Regions from separate parts of the Mesorhizobium sp. M3A.F.Ca.ET.080.04.2.1 genome, predicted to be linked through region 3. Evidence: predicted binding sites of a transcription regulator. Region 3 holds the regulator's gene; each other region holds the start of a gene.
What was found. The regulator LexA, encoded in region 3, represses DNA repair genes until DNA is damaged. The targets are predictions, from matches to a motif close to TGTTCNNNNTGTGTTCNG.
Positions count from the first base shown of each region.

Region 1: a site for LexA is predicted at 3,611-3,628, ahead of EJ074_RS09180 (PA0069 family radical SAM protein). Genes of this name have one in related genera too.
Region 2: a site for LexA is predicted at 2,947-2,964, ahead of EJ074_RS26300 (UvrD-helicase domain-containing protein). Genes of this name have one in related genera too.

Region 1 covers NZ_CP034451.1:1,872,518-1,880,342, forward strand. Annotated here, with positions in the region: gene EJ074_RS09150 (S49 family peptidase) at 1-161, shown strand, start outside; gene EJ074_RS09155 (hypothetical protein) at 245-430, shown strand; gene EJ074_RS09160 (4-(cytidine 5'-diphospho)-2-C-methyl-D-erythritol kinase) at 457-1,338, shown strand; gene moaB (molybdenum cofactor biosynthesis protein B) at 1,338-1,892, shown strand; gene EJ074_RS09170 (hypothetical protein) at 1,906-2,880, opposite strand; gene EJ074_RS09175 (glycosyltransferase) at 3,050-3,553, opposite strand; gene EJ074_RS09180 (PA0069 family radical SAM protein) at 3,703-4,857, shown strand; gene EJ074_RS09185 (ribonuclease HII) at 5,107-5,805, shown strand; gene EJ074_RS09190 (F0F1 ATP synthase subunit B) at 6,051-6,542, opposite strand; gene EJ074_RS09195 (F0F1 ATP synthase subunit B) at 6,553-7,134, opposite strand; gene EJ074_RS09200 (F0F1 ATP synthase subunit C) at 7,196-7,420, opposite strand; gene EJ074_RS09205 (F0F1 ATP synthase subunit A) at 7,500-7,825, opposite strand, start outside.
Region 2 covers NZ_CP034451.1:5,520,868-5,528,692, reverse strand. Annotated here, with positions in the region: gene EJ074_RS26310 (hypothetical protein) at 67-501, shown strand; gene EJ074_RS26305 (glucose/quinate/shikimate family membrane-bound PQQ-dependent dehydrogenase) at 508-2,823, opposite strand; gene EJ074_RS26300 (UvrD-helicase domain-containing protein) at 3,004-5,769, shown strand; gene EJ074_RS26295 (esterase-like activity of phytase family protein) at 5,953-7,440, shown strand; gene EJ074_RS26290 (MFS transporter) at 7,567-7,825, opposite strand, start outside.
Region 3 covers NZ_CP034451.1:450,619-458,443, reverse strand. Annotated here, with positions in the region: gene moaC (cyclic pyranopterin monophosphate synthase MoaC) at 1-54, shown strand, start outside; gene glp (gephyrin-like molybdotransferase Glp) at 55-1,260, shown strand; gene lexA (transcriptional repressor LexA) at 1,378-2,118, shown strand; gene EJ074_RS02040 (ComEC/Rec2 family competence protein) at 2,112-4,562, opposite strand; gene gltX (glutamate--tRNA ligase) at 4,665-6,089, shown strand; gene gltA (citrate synthase) at 6,270-7,598, shown strand; gene lpxB (lipid-A-disaccharide synthase) at 7,710-7,825, opposite strand, start outside.

The DNA of each region.
Region 1 (7,825 bases), 1.4 Mb from region 3:
ACAAGACCCAGCTCAAGCTGATCACCGCGCCGCGCGGGCTTTTCGGCCGTTTCGGCCTGTTCGGCTCGCGTTTTTCAGCGCCCGACATCGCCGCGGCCGCGGCCACCGGCATCATCGATGCGGCGGAAGAGCGCGCGCTGTGGGCGCGCTTCGGGCTTTGAAAAGGCGGTGAAACCGTCTAGCATGGCCGCTTGACCGACCCGTCCGGCCGGCCTTGCCGCGCAATCGCGGGAGGAGTTTCGAGATGCCGCAGATCATCTTCTTTGCCGTTGTCGGCGCCGCCGCCTATTTCGGCTACCGCGCCTTCATCCGCGAGGCCGAGCGCGTGACGGCGAAGATCCGGCGCACCGAGAAACAGGCGGCGAACGGCACGATGGGGACGCTGGTCAAGGATCCGAAGACCGGCGAATACCGCCTGGCCAAGGACTGAACACCATCTCGCCAGCAGCCGACATTCTGGAGCCGGGGACACAGGCCAGGACATGGCTTGCGCCCGCCAAGGTCAATCTTGCGCTGCATGTGACCGGACGGCGCGCCGACGGCTACCATCTGCTCGACAGCCTGGTCGTCTTCACCCGCTTCGGCGACCGGCTGGAGATCGAGCCGGCGGAGCGCGATGAATTCTCGGTATCCGGACGCTACGCCTCCGGCGTGCCGCTCGACGGCGACAATCTGGTGCTGAAGGCGCGCGAGGCGTTGCGGCGGGAAGCCGGTCCGCGGCGGACGCCGTCCGTCGCCATCCGGCTGGAGAAGAACCTGCCGATCGCTTCCGGCGTCGGCGGCGGCTCCAGTGACGCGGCAGCCGTTCTCAACGGACTTGCACGGCTATGGAACCTTGATATCGACGATACCGGGCTGGCGCGGACCGGCCTGACGCTCGGCGCCGACCTGCCGATGTGCCTGGCTGCCAGGCCCCTGATCGCGCGCGGGATTGGCGATGAGCTGTCGCCGGTCGCGACGTTTCCTGCGTTGGCGCTGGTGCTGGTCAATCCTGGCGCCGCGGTCTCTACGCCCGACATATTCAAAGCGCTCGCCAAGCGCGACAATGAGGCGCTGCCGCCGCTGCCACATCGTCTTGATTTCCACTCCATCCGCAATTGGCTGGAAGTCACCCGCAACGATCTCGACCCGGCCGCCCGCTCGATCCAACCCGCCGTCGGCGAGACCCTCAAGGCGCTGGACAAAGCCGGAGCGGCCTTCACCCGCATGTCCGGATCGGGCGCCACTTGCTTCGGTCTTTTCGAGACCGGCAACATGGCCAAACGGGCGGCGATCGAGATCCGCGGCCGCCACCCCGACTGGTTCGTCGCCGCGACACGCAGCATGGAGGCTGACTGATGGCCAGCACCGACGAAAGCCGGCCGTTCATCCCGGTGCGCATCGCGGTGCTGACGGTGTCCGACACGCGCAGCCTTGCCGACGACAAATCCGGCCAGACGCTGGCCGACCGCATCGCGGAGGCAGGCCACATATTGGCGGCCCGTGACATCGTCACCGACGAGCGCGAAAAAATCCGCGAAAAGGTGCTCGCCTGGTCGAAAGACGAGGCGGTGGATGTCGTCATCACCACCGGTGGCACAGGCTTCACCGGCCGTGACGTCACGCCGGAAGCGCTGGAGCCGATCTTCGAAAAACGCATGGATGGTTTTTCGGAAGTCTTCCATCGCATTTCCTACGACAAGATCGGCACCTCGACGATCCAGAGCCGGGCGACAGGCGGCGTCGTCAACGCCACCTTCGTGTTCGTGCTGCCGGGCTCTCCCGGCGCCTGCAAGGACGCCTGGGACGGCATCCTGAAGCCGCAGTTCGACTACCGGCACATGCCCTGCAACTTCGTCGAGATCATGCCGCGGCTGGACGAGCATCTGCGGCGGGGCGGCAAGGCCGGATAGGCGGCTGCCGCCGTCAGCGGATCACAGGCTCGCCATGAAAGCGGCGGCGCGACGGCCTCGACACGCCGAAGCCGATCTCCATCATCAGCCGAGGCGTATGCGCCGGCACCGTGCCCATGTGGAAGCCGAACGGATCCTCGACAAACCCAAGCCCTGCCCCGCCGGTCAGCGTGACCGGACTGTCCGTCCCGTAGACGTCCAGCACCTCCTCCGCCGGATGGCCGACCAGAAGCGTCAGCTGATGCTTGATCGCCCGGCGCTTATGGCTGCCTCGGACATAGACATGTGGCCCGGTGCCGTCATCGACAGGCTTAAGATAAAAGAAGAATTTCAGCATCCGCCAGTCGTCGAGATCGAAATGGTATTTGCCCAGCGAGGCGAGGTTCTTGTCGGCGTCTGAAGCCTTGCCGGTCGGGAAGCTCCACCAGACGCGCGTGGTGATCAATTTCGCCTGAGCGCCGAGGTAATGCTGGGCGACGTCGAGAAGCAGCGCGTCCTTCTGGATCGCCAAAGCCGCCGGACAATCCAGAATGCGCTCGAAATAATGGCCGCTGAGCAGCGAGCGGCCAAACCGCCTTTCCGCCTCGGCATGCTCGCCCGGCATGAATTCGAGACGACGGTCAAAATTCCCGAAGCAAGGCGTGCGCTGCGCGAAAGCGGCGATCTCCTGATGAATCGCCTGCGGCAGCATGAGACCCGAAAACAGGCCATCGGACCGCAACGCCTCGACGACGGCCTCGCGCTCGGTGCCGGTGAACATCGTCTCGCCTGCGGTTTGCAGGGGACGAGCCCGCTTGGCGCCCAGCCAGTGCATGCGGCGTCCCGGCATGGTGCGGGCCAGCACGAACATCGGCAGCCAGGCCGGGTTCTCGCGAAGATCAGTCAGATAGGTCGGGATGCGCACAGCGATGCGCCTGAACAAGCTGCCGTTGCGGGCAATGGCCTCCAGGCTGTCCGCGCCGGAATCGTCTGGGGTAGCAAGTGTCATCGGGTCCTCTTATGGATGGCGTCCGACGGAGGCGTCAGCCGCCTGCCTTTTCGGCATTTGCCCAAACCCGATTGTCCCGCATGAAGGAGATGCTAGCCTCACCTTCTAATTTGTGCAACGCACAATAAAGCGATGGCTGAAATTACCGCCCTGCTTTCTTTTCTGGGCTTCATTTCGGCGGCGCCACCCAGATCTCCGCGTCCAGCCTCCTTGTGGCGAGGCCGCGTGCCAGCGCCTCGGCGCTGCGCGCGGTCTTTGCGAGGGCTGCGGCCTGGCGCCTGCTGATGACGAGGCCTTCGGCCAGCGCCCGCCTTGTAGAAAAGACGCGCGCCAGGAACGGCGCCCGATTGCCGCGTGCGCGCGAAAAACGCGCCGGCATCGTCTGCTTTGCCGTGTGGCGGGCGACCTCCTCGATCCAGCCTTCGGCCAGCCGCGCACCAGGCTCCAGGATCAGCAGCCAGTCACCCTTGGCATGGCCGATGCCGGCGGCAATGCCACCGGCAACATAGTGACAGCCGGCATGTTCGGCGACGCGATGGGTCTGGTCGGTCGAACCGGCATCGCAGACGATGACATCACGCACCATGCCTTCGACCGCGCCGCCGACCAGCGAGGCCAGCGTGCGGGCCAGTCCCTCTTCGTCGTTCCTGGTTTCGATGAGAACGCTGAGCATTCCTAGCCGAATAGCGGAAAGCCGCAGGCCGCGCCAGATCGGCCTTACACGGCAGAAAGTTCTTGCTTTGTTCTCGTTGGCGAAATAGGAATAGTTTCATGAACAGAGCGATTCGACAGCCTGCCGACAGTCCTTGGGAGAGGGCGAAAATGGAACAGATCGTGCGTGCCGACATTGCTGCCTTCGGAGCAGGCAGGGCCGAAATGGCGAATGCGATGATCGAACAGAGCGGCATGCGCGTGCGCCCCGAGCGCAATCGCGGGCGTTCAGCCGGCATCAACCCGTCCGGCCGTTTCGAGCCGGTCAGCCGGCATGTATTCGACGACGGCTGGAACTCGCTGGAGGAACTGCCGCCGTTCAAGACCGAGGTTCAGGTCGAGAAGCCGCGCACCATCATCACGCGCAACGAATCGCCGGACATTTCCTTCGATCGCTCGATAAATCCCTATCGCGGCTGCGAACATGGCTGCGTCTATTGCTTCGCCCGGCCGACCCATGCCTTCATGGGCCTGTCGCCTGGGCTGGATTTCGAATCCAAGCTCTTCGCCAAACCGGACGCGGCGCGCATGCTGGACAAGGAATTGTCGAAGCCGGGCTACCAGCCACGCACCATCGCCATCGGCACCAACACCGATCCCTACCAGCCGATCGAGAAGAATTACCGGATCATGCGCGAGATCCTGGAGGTGCTGGAGGCACGCGGCCATCCGGTCGGCATCGTCACTAAGTCGGCTCTGGTGACGCGCGACACCGACATCCTGTCGCGGATGGCCGAACGCGGGCTGGCCAAGGTGGCGCTGTCGGTAACGACGCTCGACCGCATGCTGGCGCGCACGATGGAACCGCGCGCCTCGACGCCGACCAAGCGGCTGGAGGCGATAAGGCAGCTGTCCGACGCCGGCATCCCGGCCTCGGTCATGGTCGCACCGATCATCCCTGGCCTGACCGATCCGGAACTGGAGCGCATCCTCGATTCGGCCCGCGCTGCAGGCGCCCGTGAGGCGGGTTATGTCGTGCTGCGGCTGCCGCTTGAAGTGGCGCCGATCTTCAAGGACTGGCTGCTGCGCCATTATCCCGACCGCTACCGGCATGTGATGTCGCTGATCCGCTCGATGCGCGACGGCAAGGACTACGATTCGGAATGGGGCAAGCGCATGAAAGGCGCGGGTCCTTACGCCTGGCAGATCGGCCGGCGCTTCGAGATCGCCGCCAAGCGGCTCGGGCTGAATGTCGAACGGCGGTCGCTCAGGACGGACCATTTCGTCGCAGGTTCCAGTGCCGGCGAGCAGCTGATGCTGCTTTGAAGAAGGCGCCGGCCACACAAGGCCGGCGTTAAGCAATTCGGAAGGCCCGGTTTTGCTGGATTGCAACCTGCTAAGTATTTGTTTTCCCGCAATTCCGGACGGAGAACCGCCGCGCAGTTTTCCTGGAATTGCTCAAGTATCCCGTCCGGCCCCTGTCCCCGGCCGTGAGACGGTGCCCTCCGGGTCCGACGCCCCATCGACCCGGAGGGACTTGCGGAGGATCGGAGCCGATGCGAACCTCGCCGCACCATGGCTCGCGCGCGTTCCGATTCTCCGCCTCTCTTCGAAATGGTCGAGAAGCCCGACTTCTCTGTCGAGACCAAAGCTATGGCCCAGGGCCTCTGGCCTGTGGCGGGCATGGATGAGGCCGGCCGCGGCCCGCTCGCCGGTCCGGTAGTCGCGGCAGCCGTCGTGCTCGACCCCGCCAACATCCCTGAAGGCCTCGATGATTCCAAGCGTCTCACCCACCTGCAACGCGAGGCGTTATTCCTGAGAATCCTGGGCTCGGCGCTCAGCGTCTCGATGGCGTCGATCAGCGCGGAAGGCATCGACAACAGCAACATCCTGAAGGCCAGCCTGGAGGCGATGCGACGTGCCGCGGCGGGCCTGTCGCTGCAGCCGAAGCTGGCTTTGGCCGACGGCCGCGACGTGCCTCCCGGGCTGCCCTGCGAAGGCCGCGCGCTGATCAAAGGCGACCAGCGCTCCCAGTCCATCGCCGCTGCCTCGATCGTCGCCAAGGTGATGCGCGACCGCATGATGTGCGGCTGCGGCGGTCATCACGAACGCTACGGCTTCGAAGTCCATATGGGCTATGCGACGGTCCGCCACCGCACCGCCATCGAGGCGCATGGCCCGGTGGCAAGACTGCACCGGGCATCCTTTGCGCCGTTCCGGTTGGGCGGTGTCGAGGTGGCGGAGGAAGAAGAGAGCTTCGCAGGGTTGGAATAATCCCCTCGATAGGCCATCGAGAGGAAGATGGCCGGCAGGCAGGAGGGGTCGTCGCGCGTGAAGCGCCGACGTCCTTTTTTCCTTTCAGCACGGCATTTGCATCAGTAGAGCGTCGCGCCCGGTCGAACCGACCCCCTCTGTCGCCCTTGGCGACATGTCCCCGTCGAGGGGGGAGACTGTCCACGCCCCAGTAAAAAAGCCGCCGGGTTGCCCAGGCGGCTTTCGATTCCGAAACTGCCGACAGCTCAGTTCAGCTTGGCCTTCACGTCCTGCAATGCGGACTTGAAGAGGTCGGCTCCAGCCTTGGCATCGACCTTGGCGGCAAGCAGCACGCGGGCCGCTTCGACGGCGATGTCGACAGCGCTGGCGCGGACCTCGCCGATCGCCTCCCGCTCGGCCTGGCTGATCTTCTGCTCGGCGAGTGCGGTGCGCCGGGCGACGTAGTCCTCGGTCTTCTTGTGCGCCTCGGAGGCAAGCAGATCGGCCTCGCGCTTGGCGGCGGCGACGATGTCGGCGGCCTCCTGCTCGGCTTCCTTGCGCTTCTTCTGGTACTGGCCAAGAAGCTGCTGAGCCTCCTCGCGGAGCCGGCGCGCTTCTTCGAGCTCGCTGCTGATCTTGGCCGCACGGGCATCGAGCGACTTGGCCAGCATGCCCGGCACCTTCAAATAGATGACGGCTCCGAGAAAGATGACCAGGGCGATCGTTGCCCAGAGCGTGGCGAGTGATGTGGCGTCCATGATGCGCTCCTCACCGGCTCGCGGATTTGACCGCGGCCGCGATCTCGGCCTTGTCGGCTTTGCCGCCGACAAGCGCCTCGACGATGGCCGAGGTGGTGTCCTCGGCGATCGTGCCGACTTCCTTCATGGCCTTGGCCTTGATCGAGGCGATGCTCGCCTCGGCCTCGCCAAGCTTCTTCTCAAGTTCCGCTTCGAGCTTCTTGCGCGTGCCTTCGGCTTCCGCCTTGGCGGCTTCGCTCGCCTGCTGCCCAATCGCGTTGGCGCGAGACTTGGCCTCGGCCAGTTCCTGCTCATAGGCAGCAACCGCGGCATCGGCCTCGCCCTTCAGCCTTGCGGCATGGTCGAGATCCTGGGTGATGCGGTCGTTGCGGACGTCGATTATACCTCCGACGCGCGGCATCACAATCCGCTTCAGGAACAGATAGAAGAGCGCGAAGGTGATGACGAGCCAGAAGATCTGCGACGGGAAGGTCGCGGCATTGAACGGCGGGAACGTGCCATGCTCCTCGGCAGGCACGCCAGTGCCTGCATGCGTCTCGCCTTCGGCCGCGGCCGGCGCGGATTCTTGCGCAAAGGCAGATGTCACGAACATCTCATTCCCCTGTCCATAGAGCGGGGCCGCACCATGCGGCCCCTTGCGTCAGCTCTGGCTCTTACTTGAAGACCAGCAGCAGAGCGATCAGGAGCGAGAAGATGCCCAGAGCTTCGGTCACGGCGAAGCCGAAGATCAGGCGGCCGAACTGGCCGTCAGCTGCCGACGGGTTACGCAGGGCGCCCGACAGATAATTGCCGAAGATGTTGCCGAGGCCGATGCCCGCGCCGCCCATGCCGATGCAGGCGATACCAGCGCCGATAGCAGCTGCTGCAGTTGCGTCCATTTCAAAACTCCTGTGGTTTTTCGTAGTCGTTGCGGTTGGTACGTTGGGTATGCTGGCGCCGCGGCGCCGGAGAAATCGATCAGTGGCTCGGGTGCAGAGCGTCGTTCAGGTACATGCAGGTCAGCACCGCGAAGACGTAGGCCTGCAAGAAGGCGACCAGCAGTTCCAGCGCCGTCAGCGCGACCGCCATGGCGAGCGGCAGAACCGAGCCGGCAATGCCGACGGCGCCGAGCGCGCTGAGGCTGACGACGAAGCCCGAAAACACCTTGAGCGTGATGTGGCCTGCCAGCATGTTGGCGAAGAGACGAACCGAGAGGCTGACGGGGCGCGAGACGAAGGAAATAACCTCGATCGCCACGACCAGCGGCAGAAGGTAGCCAGGCACGCCATGCGGGACGAACAGCT
Region 2 (7,825 bases), 1.1 Mb from region 3:
TGCTGTCACAATGGGACGGGAAGCTGCCACATGCGCGGTCCGATCGGCGACGAAAGGAGAAGCTCCATGAACGTCCAGGACATCGTCAACACGGTTTCACAAAAGGCAGGCCTCGACCAGGCGACTACGGAAAAGGTCGTGGGCACTATTTTTTCCGTTCTCGAATACGAAGCCGAAGGCACCAGCGTTTCGTCTTTCTTCGACAAGATCCCTGGCGCCGGCGCGCTGGCGCAGCAATATGATGTGATGGCCGCTGGTGCGGCCGGTTCGGGCGGCGGCCTGCTGTCGTCGCTGCAGGGCGCGCTTGGCGGCGTGCTCGGCGAAAAGGCCGGTGCGCTCATCAACGGCGTCGCCGCGCTCAAGGCATCCGGGCTCGACATGGCGCAGATCCGCCAGGCCGGCGAAACATTGATCAAGCAGGCCGAAGCAGCCGCCGGACCCGATCTCACCAACCAGGTCCTCGGCCAGGTGCCCAGCCTCAGGGGCCATCTCGGCCTCTGATGTAGCCTACTGCGGCAGTGAATAAGCCATCACGTAGTCGCCAGGCTTGGTGCCGACCGAGCCGTGGCCGCCGGCGACGATGACGACGAACTGGCGACCGTCGGCGACCGTGTAGGTCATCGGCGTCGACTGCCCGCCCGCCGGCAACCTTGCCTTCCAGAGCTGTCGCCCGCTGGTGAGGTCATAGGCGCGCAGGAAATCGTCGACCGTTGCGCCTAGGAAAGCGACGCCGCCGGCGGTGATCATAGGTCCGCCAATGCCCGGCACGCCGACCTTGAACGGCAGTGGCAGCGGCGTCATGTCGTAGACGGTGCCGTTGCGATGCTTGTAGGCGATGTTTCCGGTCCTCAGGTCGACGCCGGCGACGTAGCCCCAGGGCGGCGCCTGGCACGGAATGCCGAGCGGCGACAGGAACGGCCCCATGACCACGGCGTAAGGCGCACCCTCGTTGCGGTTGAGCCCCTGTTCGCTGCCCTTGGCGTTGTCGCCCGGCGGGGGGACCTCCGCGCGCGGAATGAGCTTCGAGGTGAAGGCGAGATAGGTCGGCATGCCGAACATCACCTGCCGCAGCGGATCCACCGCGACACCGCCCCAGTTGAAGACGCCGAAATTGCCGGGATAGACCAGCGAGCCTTGCAGCGAGGGCGGCGTGTAGCGCCCCTCGTAGCGCAATTTCTTGAGCTCGATCCGGCACGCCAGCTGGTCGAACATGGTGATGCCCCACATGTCGGCCCCTGTCAGCGCCTTCGGGTTGAAGGAGAGATCGGATGCAGGCTGCGTCGGGGAGGTGTGGTCGCCCTCGATCGCACCGCCCGGCGCCGGCACTTCCTTTACCGGCACGATCGGCTCGCCGCTGCGCCGGTCGAGCACATAGATGTCGCCCTGCTTGGTCGGCCCGACCAGTGCCGGCACCTCGCCGCTCTGCGTCGTGATGTCGACCAGTATCGGCTGCGCCGGAACGTCCATGTCCCACAAATCGTGATGCACGGTCTGCCGCACCCAGCGCAATTGTCCTGTGTTGAGGTCGAGCGCCGTGATCGAGGAGGAGAATTTCTCGACATTGGCGCTGCGGCCCATGCCGAGCTGGTCGGGAGTCTGGTTGCCGAGCGGCACGTAGAGCAGGCCGAGCTTCTCGTCGGCACTCGGCGTCGACCACATGTTGGGCGAGTTGTTGGTGTAGTCTTGCCCTGCCGGCAGCGGGGCCGTCTGGTCCGGGTTGCCGGAATCCCAGTTCCACAGCAAAGCGCCGGTGCCGGCGTCATAGGCGCGGATGACGCCCGACGGCTCCTCCGTCGAATAATTGTCATTGACCGCGCCGCCGACGATGATCTTGCCGGCGACAATCAGCGGCGCCGATGTCGAATAGTAGTAGCCCGACTTCGGATAGGGCATGTTGGCCATCAGATTCAGCGTGCCGCCTTCGGCGAAGGACGGGCACACCTGGCCGTTCGCCGCGTCGAGCGCGATCAGCCGCGCATCGGACGTCGGCAGATAGATACGGCTTGCGCAAGGCTGCCCCGCCGCGATCTTGGGGTCGGCGTAGTAGGATACGCCGCGGCAGGTCTGGTGCTGCCGGTTGGGATCGAGCTTGATCTTCGGATCGTAGCGCCATTTCTCCTTGCCGGTCGCCGCATCGACGGCGATGGCGAAATTGTGCGGCGTGCAGATGAACAGCACATCGCCGATCTTGAGCGGCGTCACCTGGTAGGTCGTTTCGCCGATGTCGTCGGGACCTTTCACATCGCCGGTGCGATAGGTCCAGGCCGGCTGCAGCCTGGCGACGTTGTCAGGCGTGATCTGGTCGAGCGGCGAATAGCGCTGGCCGAACGGCGTGCGCCCGTAGAAGTGCCATTCGCCCGCCGGCATATCGCCGCCGAGATTGGCCGTCGGCGTCACCTTGTCTGTGCCGAGCGTTCCGCCGATATCCTTGGGGTCGGCGGTCATCGAATAGCCGGCAACCGCCAGCGATGCGAGCACCGCCAGGATGAGCGGCGCGCGTCCGTCCGGACCGGTGAAGCCCCGTCTTGCCCAAGGCGTCAGCAGCCACAGCGCGATGAGGACGATGACGCCGCCGCGCGGGCCGAGCTGCCACCAGTCGAAACCGGTTTCCCACACCGCCCAGCAAAGCGTGGCGAGCACGATCGCCGCGTAGAGCCACAGCCCTGCCGAGCTGCGCCGGAAAATGAGCCAGGCGGTGACCACGAAGGCGAGCCCGGCGATCAGGTAATACCAGCTGCCGCCCAGCGTCACGAGCCAAATGCCGCCACCGCCAACCGCCAGGCCGATGAGGAGAAGGACGACGGAGGTGAAGGTGACAGCCAAGATGATACTCCTTCGACTGTTTGCGCGCCTGCGGCGGCACGCCAGCAACGGCGCCGTCCCTGCCCAGCCGGCAGCTTTCTCTCGCAAGCTACGGCTGTCAAGCTGGCGTGGGACAAGGAGAAATAGAACAAAACGGAGACACTTCTAGCCTTTCGCTCCCGAATCACTACATTCGGGGTGATGCCCGGCTTTTCGGAAGATATGCCCTTCTTCGACGAACCGAATGCGCGGCCCGCGGCCCCGTCCGGCATTGCCGCGCGCGCCATGGCCGCCCGCAGCGCGCAGAATCGCGCGCCCGACTATCTCAACGGCCTCAATCCCGAGCAGCGGCTGGCGGTCGAAACCACCGAAGGTCCCGTGCTGGTGCTGGCCGGCGCCGGCACCGGCAAGACGCGCGTCCTGACCACGCGCATCGCCCACATTCTCAACACCAAAAAGGCCTGGCCCTCAGAAATTCTGGCCGTCACCTTCACCAACAAGGCCGCCCGCGAGATGAAGCAGCGCATTGGACTGCTGATCGGCGACGAGAATGTCGAGGGCATGCCCTGGCTCGGCACTTTCCACTCGATCGGCGTCAAGCTGCTGCGCCGCCATGCCGAGCTTGCCGGGCTGAAGTCCGATTTCACCATCCTCGACACCGACGACGTGGTGCGGTTGATCAAGCAGATCATCCAGGCCGAAGGGCTGGACGACAAGCGCTGGCCGGCCAAGCAGTTCGCCCAGATGATCGACAACTGGAAGAACAAGGGTCTCGGCCCCGACGAGATTGCGGAAGGCGATGCACGCAGCTTCGGCAACGGCAAGGGCCGCCAGCTCTACAGGGCCTATCAGGAACGGCTGCAGACGCTGAATTCCTGCGACTTCGGCGATCTGCTCTATCACCCGATCCGCATCTTCCGCGCCTATCCGGACGTGCTGAAGGACTATCACCGCAAGTTCAAATACATCCTGGTCGACGAGTACCAGGACACCAACACCGCGCAGTACATGTGGCTGCGCCTGCTGGCGCAAAGGCCAGGAACTTCGAGAAATGGGACTCCGGGCGGCCGCACACCGGGCGCTACGAAGTCGACTATCGATAGAACAGAGGGCGGTCACTACAGACCACCCGTTCCCGAAGAGGAACCGTTAGCCCGCAGCGATGAGTGGGATATTTCGGCCGAAGGCCGCAAGCCCGACCGGGCGTCCGAGCCGTTGCGAGGCCCCCGCAGAGGGCCCGCGCCGGCAGGCGCGGAACAGCCCGTGAGCGTAAATATCTGCTGCGTCGGCGACGACGACCAGTCGATCTATGGCTGGCGCGGCGCCGAGGTTGACAACATCCTGCGCTTCGACAAGGATTTCCCTGGCGCCACCATCATCCGGCTGGAGCGCAACTACCGCTCGACCGCGCACATACTGGGCGCCGCCTCCCACCTCATCGCCCACAATGAGGGCCGCTTCGGCAAGACGCTGTTCACCGACCGCAACGATCCCGAGGACGACAAGGTCCATGTCCATGCGGCCTGGGATTCGGAGGAAGAGGCGCGTGCCATCGGCGAGACCATCGAGGCCTATCAGCGCCCCGATAGAGAAGGCAATCGGCACAACCTCAACGACATGGCGATCCTGGTCCGCGCGTCCTTCCAGATGCGCGCCTTCGAAGAGCGCTTCATCACGCTCGGCTTGAGCTACCGCGTCATCGGCGGCCCGCGCTTCTACGAGCGCCTGGAAATCCGCGATGCGCTGGCCTTCTTCCGCGTCGTCGCCAACAGCGGTGACGACCTCGCCTTCGAGCGCATCGTCAACGTCCCGAAGCGCGGCCTCGGCGAGGCCACCATCCGCCAGATGCACGACACGGCGCGTGCCATGCGCATCCCGATGCTGGAGGCGGCCGCAACACTCGCCGAAAGCGACGAGCTGAAGCCGAAGCCGCGTGCGGCGCTGCGTGAGGTCGCAGCCAATTTCGAGCGCTGGCAAAAGGCGCTGGAAACGACGCCGCATACCGAACTCGCCGAGACCATCCTCGAGGAGAGCGGCTACACCGACATGTGGAAGAACGACCGCTCGGCCGAGGCGCCCGGGCGGCTGGAAAACCTCAAGGAGCTGATCCGCTCCATGGAGGAGTACGAGTCGCTGCGCGCCTTCCTCGAGCATGTCGCGCTGGTGATGGAGGCTGAGCAGGGCGAGTCGCTCGATGCGGTGTCGATCATGACGCTGCATTCGGCCAAGGGCCTCGAATTCGAGACCGTCTTCCTCCCCGGCTGGGAGGAAGGCCTGTTTCCGCACCAGCGCGCGCTGGACGAGGGCGGCCGCTCCGGGCTGGAGGAAGAACGGCGGCTTGCCTATGTCGGCCTGACGCGGGCGAAGAAGAACCTGCACATCTGGTTCGTCTCCAACCGCTTGATCCATGGGCTGTGGCAATCGACGATCCCGTCGCGCTTTCTCGACGAATTGCCGGAAACCCATGTCGATGTCGCCGACAGCGGCAGCAGCTACGGCGGTTATGGCAACCCTTACGGCGGCGGCTCTTTCGCCTCCGGCCGCGGCGGCGGCCGGCAAAATCCCTATGGCGCCTCGCGTTTCGACAATATCGGCACCGAGAAATCGGGCAGCTTCTCCAACACTTATGCGACCCCCGGCTGGCAGCGCGCGCAGGCGAACCGCACCGAGGCGACCGACCGCAACTGGGGCACGCGCTCCGGCCACCAGGTCGAACGCATCGGCTATGGCGAAACAGACTCCGGCTATGGCGCCGGCCGCACCAGCGTCAAGGGCCGCACCATCGAGGGCGAACTGGTGGCCAAATCGGTGGCCGACACCCCGTCCCCTTTCAAGCTCGGTGACCGCGTCTTCCACCAGAAATTCGGCAACGGCAACATCGCGGCCATCGACGGCAACAAGCTGACCATCGACTTCGACAAAGCCGGCCAGAAACGCGTGCTGGACGGTTTCGTCACCGGGGTCTGAGCTGCCCTGCCGCGCAAGTATCCGCCGACACCCGTCGCCTTCCATTAACATCAGCAACCCGCAGCCTCTGTCACGCAACCATCATGTTGGCGTCCTACACCGCTAGTCCTGGGTCTTCAGCGGCCCTCGAAGGCGGGCTCCACCTGCCCTTCAAACCAACCGTTATTGAAGGGGACATGAATCATGAAGACCCTGCGTCCGTCTGGGTATTGGCTGATCGCCGCAACGCTCGCTGCTTCCGCTGTTTCACATCCCGCGCTCGCCGACGGCACCGCTTACGTCAACAAGGGCCTCGTCGGCGTCGGCCGCATTCCGGCCAGCCAGAAGGATAAGTTCGGCGAGACCTTCGGCTCCGGCTCCGGCATGGCGATCGACACCAGGTCCTGGACGCGTGATGGCGCGACCTACAAAGGCTCGCTCTGGCTGCTGCCGGACCGCGGTTACAACGTCGTCGGCACCACCGACTACCGGCCGCGCCTCAACACGATCTCGATCGAGCTTGCCCCGACCGCGTCGGGCGCGGCACCCGCGGCTGGACAAGAACAGTCGGGCGTCAAGCCGACGGTCGCCGACACCATCCTCCTGACCGACGACAAGGGAGTGGACGCCACCGGCCTCGATCCGTTGAACGGCGTGCGTGCAGCCGCGGGCGACATGCCGATGCTGCCGCAGGCCGACAACGGCAAACTGGCCCTGGACGACGAGGCGATCGTGCGGCTGCCCGACGGCACCATGTTCATCTCCGACGAGTACGGTCCCAACATCTACCGCTTCTCGGCCGACGGCCACCTGATGTCGGCGACGCAACCGCCGGCCGCCCTGGTGCCGACGCGCCATGGCAAGCCGAACTTCGCTTCCGACAATCCTGGCGCGGGCGCCGCCGAGCCTGACCCGAAGGACCCCGACACCGGCCGCCAGAACAACCAGGGCCTCGAAGGCATGTCGATGACACCCGATGGCAAGTTCCTGATCGCCGTGCTGCAATCGGCGACCCGCCAGGATGGCGGCGATTCCGGCTCGACCCGCCAGAACACCCGTGCGCTGGTCTATGATACTTCCGACCTCGCCCACCTCAAGCTGGCGCACGAATATGTCGTGCCGCTGCCGGTGTTCAAGGACGCCAAAGGCAAGACCAAGGTGGCCGCGCAGAGCGAGATCGTGGCGCTGTCCGACAACAGCTTCCTGATGCTGGCGCGCGACAGCGGCAACGGCCAGGGCGTGAAGGGCGACGAGTCGATCTATCGCAAGATCGACATTGTCGATCTATCGGGAGCGACCGACATCGCCAACGGCCCGTTCGATGCCGCCGACAAGCCGGTGGCTGCGAAGGGCGTGCTCGATCCGTCGGTGACACCGGCCAAGCTCACCACATTTATTGACATCAATGACAAGGCCGAACTCGGCCGTTTCGGCCTGCATAATGGTGCGCCGAACGACAGGAACAACCTCTCGGAGAAGTGGGAGGCGATGTCGCTGGTCAGCGTGCTCGATCCGAAGCTGCCCGACGATTATTTCCTGTTCGTCGCCAATGACAACGACTTCCTGACCCAGGACGGTTTCCAGGTCGGCGCGGCCTACAAGGCCGAGGATGGCGCCGATGTCGACACCACTTTCCTGGTCTATCAGGTCACCCTGCCCGGCCTGTCGGGAAACAGCCTCGCCGCGAACTGACCCAATGGGGTATCATTTGGCCCAGCCCTGCGAGAAATTCATGGATGTCAGGCCTGCGATAGCATCGCGGGCCTGATCCATTTTGGGTGCCCTCGGCTTTCGCCGAAACGCCGAACCGGCTGATCGTTACTTTGCGTATTTGGCGCCGAACCCCAGTGCCACCATCGAGAAGATCGTGATCATGCCGGCAAAGGCGAGGCTCGCCGCGGTGGCGCTCGCCAAGCTCGACAGGATACCGATGCCGATGACCGGCAGCGCGTTGCCGCAGAAACAGCAGATGAAGAAGGCCGAGACCACTTCGGCGCGGCGGTTGCCTGGCGCGATCTGGTTCACCACCTGCAGGCCGCCTCGATAGCCGAGCGCCGCCGCCACGCCGCAGAGCGCG
Region 3 (7,825 bases):
CGGCTGGTCGAGAAGACTGGCGGCAAGTCGGGCGACTACAAGGCAGGTGCCTAAATGGCGTTGGTGCCAGTCGCGGAGGCGCTCGAACGCCTGCTGGAAGGCGCCGCGCCACTGCCGGGTGAAAGCGTTCCGCTCGCCGATGCGGCAGGCCGTGTGCTGGCCGAGCCGGTGCTGGCGCTGCGCACCCAACCGCCCTTCGATGCTTCCGCAATGGACGGCTATGCCGCACGCTCCGCGGATGTGGCGTCGGTGCCGGCGCGTCTCTCCGTGATCGGCATGGCATCCGCCGGGCGCGGCTTCGCGGGGTCAGTCGGCCAGGGCGAGGCCGTCCGGATCTTTACGGGCGCACCAGTCCCCGAAGGCGCCGACACGATTGTCATCCAGGAGAACGTGCGCGACATCGGTGGCGGCAGCATCGAGGTGACCGAACCGACCAAAGCGGGCCGCAATATCCGCCTCCGCGGACTGGACTTCGGCCAGGGCGACATGCTGCTCGAGAAAGGTCGCCTGCTCGATCCGGCAGCACTTTCACTCGCGGCATCTGCCAATCATGCAAATGTCAATGTCGTCCGGCGGCCGCTGGTCGCGATCATCGCCACCGGCGACGAATTGCAGCCGCCCGGCAGCGAACTTGGACCCGACCAGATCATCTCGTCCAACGCCTATGGTGTCGCCGCCGTGGCGCAATCGGTTGGAGCACGCGCGCTCGACCTCGGCATCGCCGCGGACCGGCACGAAGCGATCGCAGCTCTGGTCAGGAAGGCCGTAGCGGCCGGCGCCGATGTCATCGTGACGCTCGGCGGCGCCTCGGTCGGCGACCACGATCTGATCCATGGCGTGCTGACCGGCGAAGGCATGCAGCTCGATTTCTGGAAAATCGCCATGCGGCCCGGCAAGCCATTGATGTTCGGCCGCCTCGGCAATACCCGCTGCATCGGCCTGCCTGGGAATCCGGTCGCAAGCCTTGTCTGCTCGCAGCTGTTCGTGAAGCCGCTTCTGGCGCGCCTCGCAGGCCGCAGCTTCAGCCAGGACGTTCGCAGGGCTCGGCTGGGCGCCGCATTGCGGGCCAACGATGTCAGGCAGGACTATGTGCGTGCCGTTGTGCGCGACGATCGCGGAGCGTTGGTTGCGACTCCGTTCGGCATCCAGGATTCCTCGATGCTGAGAATGCTGGCCGATGCCAACGGCTTGATCGTGCGCGAACCTTTTGCGCCGGCAGCTGAAGCCGGCGCCGCATGCAGCGTGCTGATGCTACGCTGAACAAAACGTCAACACATTCATTAAACTTTAAACGGTTGCGGAACACAACTGGAACAGATAGTGTTTGTTCTGGGTTTGTTTTTCCGATTCTGGTTCCAGAACCCGTTGGGGGCCGCCATGCTGACGCGTAAACAACATGAACTGCTGATGTTCATCCATGAACGGCTCAAGGAAAGCGGCATTCCGCCGTCTTTCGACGAGATGAAGGAGGCGCTCGACCTTGCCTCGAAGTCGGGCATCCATCGGCTGATCACGGCGCTGGAAGAGCGCGGCTTCATACGCCGGCTGCCGAACCGGGCGCGCGCGCTCGAAGTGCTGCGGCTGCCCGATTCGATCGCGCCCGGCCTCAACGCCGCCAAGAAGTTTTCGCCGAGCGTCATCCAGGGAAGCCTCGGACAAGGCAATCTCGGCCGGCAGATCAAGCCGGCGGCGCCCTCGCGCACACCCGCACCCAGCAATGACGATGACGCTGTTTCGGCGGTGTCCATTCCGGTGATGGGCCGTATCGCCGCCGGTGTGCCGATCGACGCCATCCAGCACCAGACGCATTCGATCACAGTGCCGCCGGACATGATCGCCGGCGGCGAGCACTATGCCTTGGAAGTCAAAGGCGACTCGATGATCGAGGCCGGCATCTTCGACGGCGATACGGTCATCATCCGCAACGCCAATACGGCGAGCCCCGGTGAGATCGTTGTGGCGCTGGTCGATGATGAGGAAGCGACGTTGAAGCGCTTCCGCCGCAAGGGCGCTTCGATTGCGCTGGAAGCCGCCAATCCGGCCTATGAGACCCGCATCTTCGGGCCGGACCGGGTCAAGGTTCAGGGCAGGCTCGTCGGGCTGATCCGCCGTTACTGAGCGGTTTGTGGCTTGGCGTCGGGCTTTTCGGGCCGCTTGTAAGGCGGCAGCCCCCTTGCCTCGCGCGAGTATTTTCGCTGCTCATGCCAGGGCCGATAGGGCCTGTGGACGGCATACTGAATCTCGGCTCGCGCGGTTGCCGATTGCGGGTCGAAGAAGACGGCAGCGCTTCCGTCGCGTGCCAATTGCCGCTTGGTCACGACGAGGATTCGGGGATCCCGGCAAGGATTGTAGGCCGTGGCGTCATTGATGACGATGAGATCGGCGAAGCCGCAGGCCGGCTTGGCGCTGTCGCGATTCTCTGCGAGCGCGACGATCGCACCGGAAGGATGCCGGCCGATGCAGAGGTCGCCGGTGCAATAGAAGGGCGAACCCGGCGGCAGGTCGACAGGATCGGCGATGTCCGTCGTCCCGTTTGCGAATGTCTCGGGCGGCACGATCGTTTCGGCCAGCAGCGCCCGTTTCCAGTTGTCGGTTATGAACTCGTTCGAGCTTGCTCGATTGATGGCGAGTTCGCCGCCGCCGATCGGCATCGCAACCAGATGCGCATCCTCGGAGATGAGCACATCCGGGGTACGGACATGCGGAATGGCCAACAAGGCCGCAATCGCGAAGGGAACGGCGCCGAGCCTGAGCCAGGTGGTCGCCATGGTCGCGATGACCAGCGCGACCGTCGCCAGCAGCACAGACTGTATCGAGATCAACCCCACTGCATCCACTGGTGAACGTTCGGAAAACCATCCCGAGATGGCGACCATCGCCGTCAGGCCTTTGCCCATCACATAGAGGAAAGGCCCGTCGAAGCCGAACGGCATCATCAGCACGCTGAAGACCGCGAACGGCATGACAACCAGCGAGACGATCGGCATCACTGCCAGATTGGCCAGCAGGCTGAGCGGCGATACGCGCTGGAAATGCCAGATGGCAAACAGCGCCGTTGCGCTTCCGGCGATGATTGATGTCATCGCGCCGCCGCCCACGCCAACCGCCAGCTTCCGGGACAGGTATCCGAGAAACGAGCGCTTTGCCGGTGGCGCTCTCACTTTGTCGGCGCGGTAGTCAGCCCAACCGGCATAGGCGCCGACAAGGGCGGCGGTCGCGGCGAACGACATCTGAAAACTTGGGCCGACCACTTCATGCGGCGAAACCACGATCACCGCGATTGCCGAAATCGCCAGGTTGCGCATGGTCAGCGCCGCCCGGTCGAAGACAACGGCAACCAGCATCACCGCCAGCATGATGAAGCTTCGTTCGGCGGCCACAACGATGCCGGAAATGACCAGATAGGCTGCAATCGACAGCAGCGCGATCGCCGCAGCATATTTCTTGACCGGCCGGCGGGAAGAGAAATCGGGAAGCAGCGCGAAGGCGCCGCGCAGCAAAAGCATGATCGTGCCGGCGACCAGCGCCATGTGCAGTCCCGAAATCGAGATGATGTGGTAGATGCCGGTCCTTCGCACCGCCTCGTTGATGTCTTCTGGAATGCCGGCGCGAACGCCAACGATCAGCGCCGCCGCGATCTCGCCTTCGGGACCGCCGACGGTGCTTCTGATGTGATCGGCAATGGTCTCGCGCGCGTTTTCTATTGCGGACGCGGTGCGTGCGCCGAACGGTGCCTCCGTTGCCGTCACAACCTTCGGATCGCCCAGGAAAAACCCGCTGGCGCCGATACCAGAAAAATAGCTGTCGAAGGAAAAGTCGTAGCTGTCGGGGCGAACGGGGCCTGTTGGCGATAATAGGCGTGCATAACCCGTCACCAGCGATCCAGCCGTCAAGCCTGGCGGGATCCGCCGTGCCGAAAGTCGGACGCGGTCGGGTGCATAGCGCAGCTTCGGGTGCGCGGTTGAGACCAGGTCGATGGTCAGCCTTACGCGGCCATTGGCCATCGGCTCCGCGATGACGACGCGACCTGTCAGCCTTGTCTGGATTTCGCCGCCGAGCATCGGCGTTGCCGCTCGCAAAGTCTCGACCTTCGCAGCGACAAAGCCGACCGCGCAAAACAGCGCGGCCATGAAGAGCAGATGCGTCTTCGGCCAGGAGCGCGAAACCGCGGCGCAGGCGGCCATAAGCGCGACTGTCGCCAGCGGCCTGTAGAGATCTGGTTCCGTAGACAGCGAGAAGTAGAGGATCACGCCGGCGGCAAGGAAAACCGGCACGAGCAGGAAGCCAATGCCGCGATCCAGCTCCTTCGTGCCTGCGGCAGCGACGCTTTGGCCGAACGCGGACAATGAGGCACGGCGGAACTGCCGGCGGACGCGATCGATGGTGGCCGGCGGAGGGCGGTCGACCGTGCCGTCGGGAGAAACAATCTGCGCAGGCTGGCGCGGCTCCAGGAGCAAGACCGGTCCTGCTTCAATCGGCGCAGTGCCGGCAAACAGCAGGCGTTCGCTGACGCCAGCTGCCGTCCCACCGCCATCCTCCGCACCCCGGCCACGTCCAGCCATCGGGCCTGCCCCTTGCGCCCCAGACCTCCTATGCTACATGAACGCCGTCCGCGCGAAAGCCCGCCGCAATCACGCCTGCTTCAGTGCTTCTTCGAGAGTCCCATGTCCGACAAGGTCGTCACCCGCTTTGCCCCCTCGCCCACAGGCTACCTGCACATCGGCGGGGCGCGCACCGCGCTGTTCAACTGGCTCTACGCCAAGCACACGGGCGGCACGATGCTGCTGCGCATCGAAGACACCGATCGTGAGCGCTCCACCGAGGCCGCGACCGCTGCAATCCTTGATGGATTGACCTGGCTCGGTCTTTCATGGGACGGCGAGGCGGTTTCGCAGTTCGAGCGCGCGCCGCGCCACCGCGAGGTGGCCGAGGAGCTCGTGCGCCTGGGCAAGGCCTATTACAGCTACGAAACCCCGGCAGAACTCGAGGCGATGCGTGAGGCGGCGCGCGCCAAGGGCCTGCCGCCGCGCTACAACGGACAGTGGCGCGACCGCGACCCGTCCGAGGCGCCCGCCGGCGTCAGGGGCGCGATCCGCATCAAGGCGCCGACCGAGGGGGAAACCGTGGTTCACGACCGCGTGCAGGGCGAGGTGCGCTTTCCGAACAAGGATCTCGACGACTTCATCATCCTGCGTTCGGACGGCAATCCGACCTATATGCATGCCGTCGTCGTCGACGATCACGATATGGGCGTCACCCACATCATCCGTGGCGACGATCATTTGACCAACGCTGCGCGCCAGACCGTGATCTACAACGCCATGGGCTGGGCCGTGCCGTCGATGTCGCACATCCCGCTGATCCATGGCGCCGACGGCGCCAAGTTGTCGAAACGCCACGGCGCGCTCGGCGTCGAAGCCTATCGCGCCATGGGCTATTTGCCTGAAGCGCTGCTCAACTATCTGGCCAGGCTCGGCTGGAGCCATGGGGACGATGAGGTGATGTCGATCAAGGACATGGTCTCATGGTTCGACATCGGCGATGTCAACAAGGGCGCGGCCCGGTTCGACTTCGCCAAGCTCGAGGCGCTGAACGGCGTTCATATCCGCAGGATGGACGATCAGGCTCTCCTGGACATCTTCGTCGCCACCCTGCCCTATCTCGAAGGCGGTCCGGCGCTTGCCGCGCGGCTCGACGATAAGCGCAAGGCACAGTTGCTCGCCGCCATGCCTGGTCTGAAGGAGCGGGCAAAAACCCTGGTGGAACTGGTGGACGGCGCCGCCTTCCTGTTCGCGGAGCGGCCGCTGACGCTGGATGACAAGGCTGCCGGCTTGCTCGGCAGCGATGCCCGCGCCATCCTGCGCAGCGCGCACGCCGCGCTGACCGCGCTGTCGGGCGATTGGTCCGCCGCGGCCGCGGAAGCTGCCGTCCGTGACGTTGCGCAGGCAGGCGGCCACAAGCTCGGCGCCGTGGCCCAGCCGCTGAGAGCAGCCTTGACCGGCCGCAGCACATCGCCGGGGGTGTTCGACGTGCTTGCCGTTCTCGGCCGCGAGGAGAGCCTGGCGCGGATTGGAGATCAAATCGATTAGCTGTGAACTGGCCCAAAAAGATTGGCATTGAAAGGATTGTTTCGCAGTGCAACATTAGGCCTTGGCCCAATCTGGCACGCACCTCCTAAAATGCGGTGGGTAGTTCGCGCATTCCGGTGATTTCGACGTGTCGTTTGCAGGAATTGCCTTGCCGGCATGAGAAACATAAAGGAGTTTGCAATGAGCGAAGCTGCGACGAAACTGGAACCGGCCGGCGAACCGCGCGAATCCACCGCAAGGCTGGAACTCGCGGGCAAGACGCATGAGCTCAAGGTGCGAAGCGGTTCGGTTGGGCCTGACGTCATCGATATAGGCTCGCTCTACAGCACCACCGGCGCCTTCACCTACGATCCTGGCTTCACCTCGACGGCAAGCTGCGAGTCGGCGATCACCTTCATCGACGGCGACGCCGGAATCCTGCTGCACCGCGGCTATCCGATCGACCAGCTTGCCGAACATGGCGACTTTCTCGAGGTCTGCTACCTCCTGCTCTACGGCGAACTACCGACCAAGGCGCAGAAGGACGACTTCGACTACCGCGTGACGCGCCACACCATGGTGCATGAGCAGATGTCGCGCTTCTTCACCGGTTTCCGCCGCGACGCCCACCCGATGGCGGTCATGTGCGGCGTGGTCGGCGCGCTGTCGGCCTTCTATCACGACTCGACCGACATCTCGGATCCGTACCAGCGCATGGTCGCCTCGATGCGGCTGATCGCCAAGATGCCGACGATCGCGGCGATGGCCTATAAATACCACATCGGCCAGCCCTTCATTTATCCGAAGAACGATCTCAGCTTCGCGGCAAACTTCCTGCACATGTGCTTCGCCGTGCCCTGCGAGGAATACAAGATCAATCCGGTGCTGGCGCGCGCCATGGAGCGCATCTTCATCCTGCACGCCGACCACGAGCAGAACGCCTCGACCTCGACCGTGCGCCTCGCCGGCTCTTCGGGCGCCAATCCGTTCGCCTGTATCGCCGCCGGCATCGCTTGCCTGTGGGGTCCGGCGCATGGCGGCGCCAACGAAGCGGCCCTCAACATGCTGAGCGAGATCGGCCATGTCGACCACATCCCGGAATTCATCGCCCGCGCCAAGGACAAGAACGACCCGTTCCGCCTGATGGGCTTCGGCCACCGCGTCTACAAGAACTACGACCCGCGCGCCAAGATCATGCAGAAGACCGCGCATGAGGTGCTTGGCGAGCTCGGCATCAAGGACGATCCGATGCTCGACATCGCGATGGAACTGGAAAAGATCGCGCTGACCGACGCCTATTTCATCGAGAAGAAGCTTTATCCGAATGTCGATTTCTATTCCGGCATCACGCTGAAGGCGCTGGGCTTCCCCACCACGATGTTTACCGTGCTGTTCGCAGTCGCCCGCACCGTCGGCTGGATCGCGCAGTGGAAGGAAATGATCGAGGATCCGCACCAGAAGATCGGCCGCCCGCGCCAGCTCTACACCGGCGCCACGGAGCGAGACTACGTGCCGATCGCGAAGCGGTGAACGATGAATGGTGAATGGTGAATGTGAATGGTGAAATAGTATAGCGAGGGACACCTTCTCACTCACTATTCACTATTCACTATTCACTATTCACTATTCACTATTCACTATTCACCACTTCCTCTTGATGCATTCCAGCACCACCTCGGCGGCGAGTTCTCCGGAGGGCTTCTCGGTCGCCATTCGCCTGGCGATCTCTGCGAAGCCGGCCTTCTGCCACGCCCGCA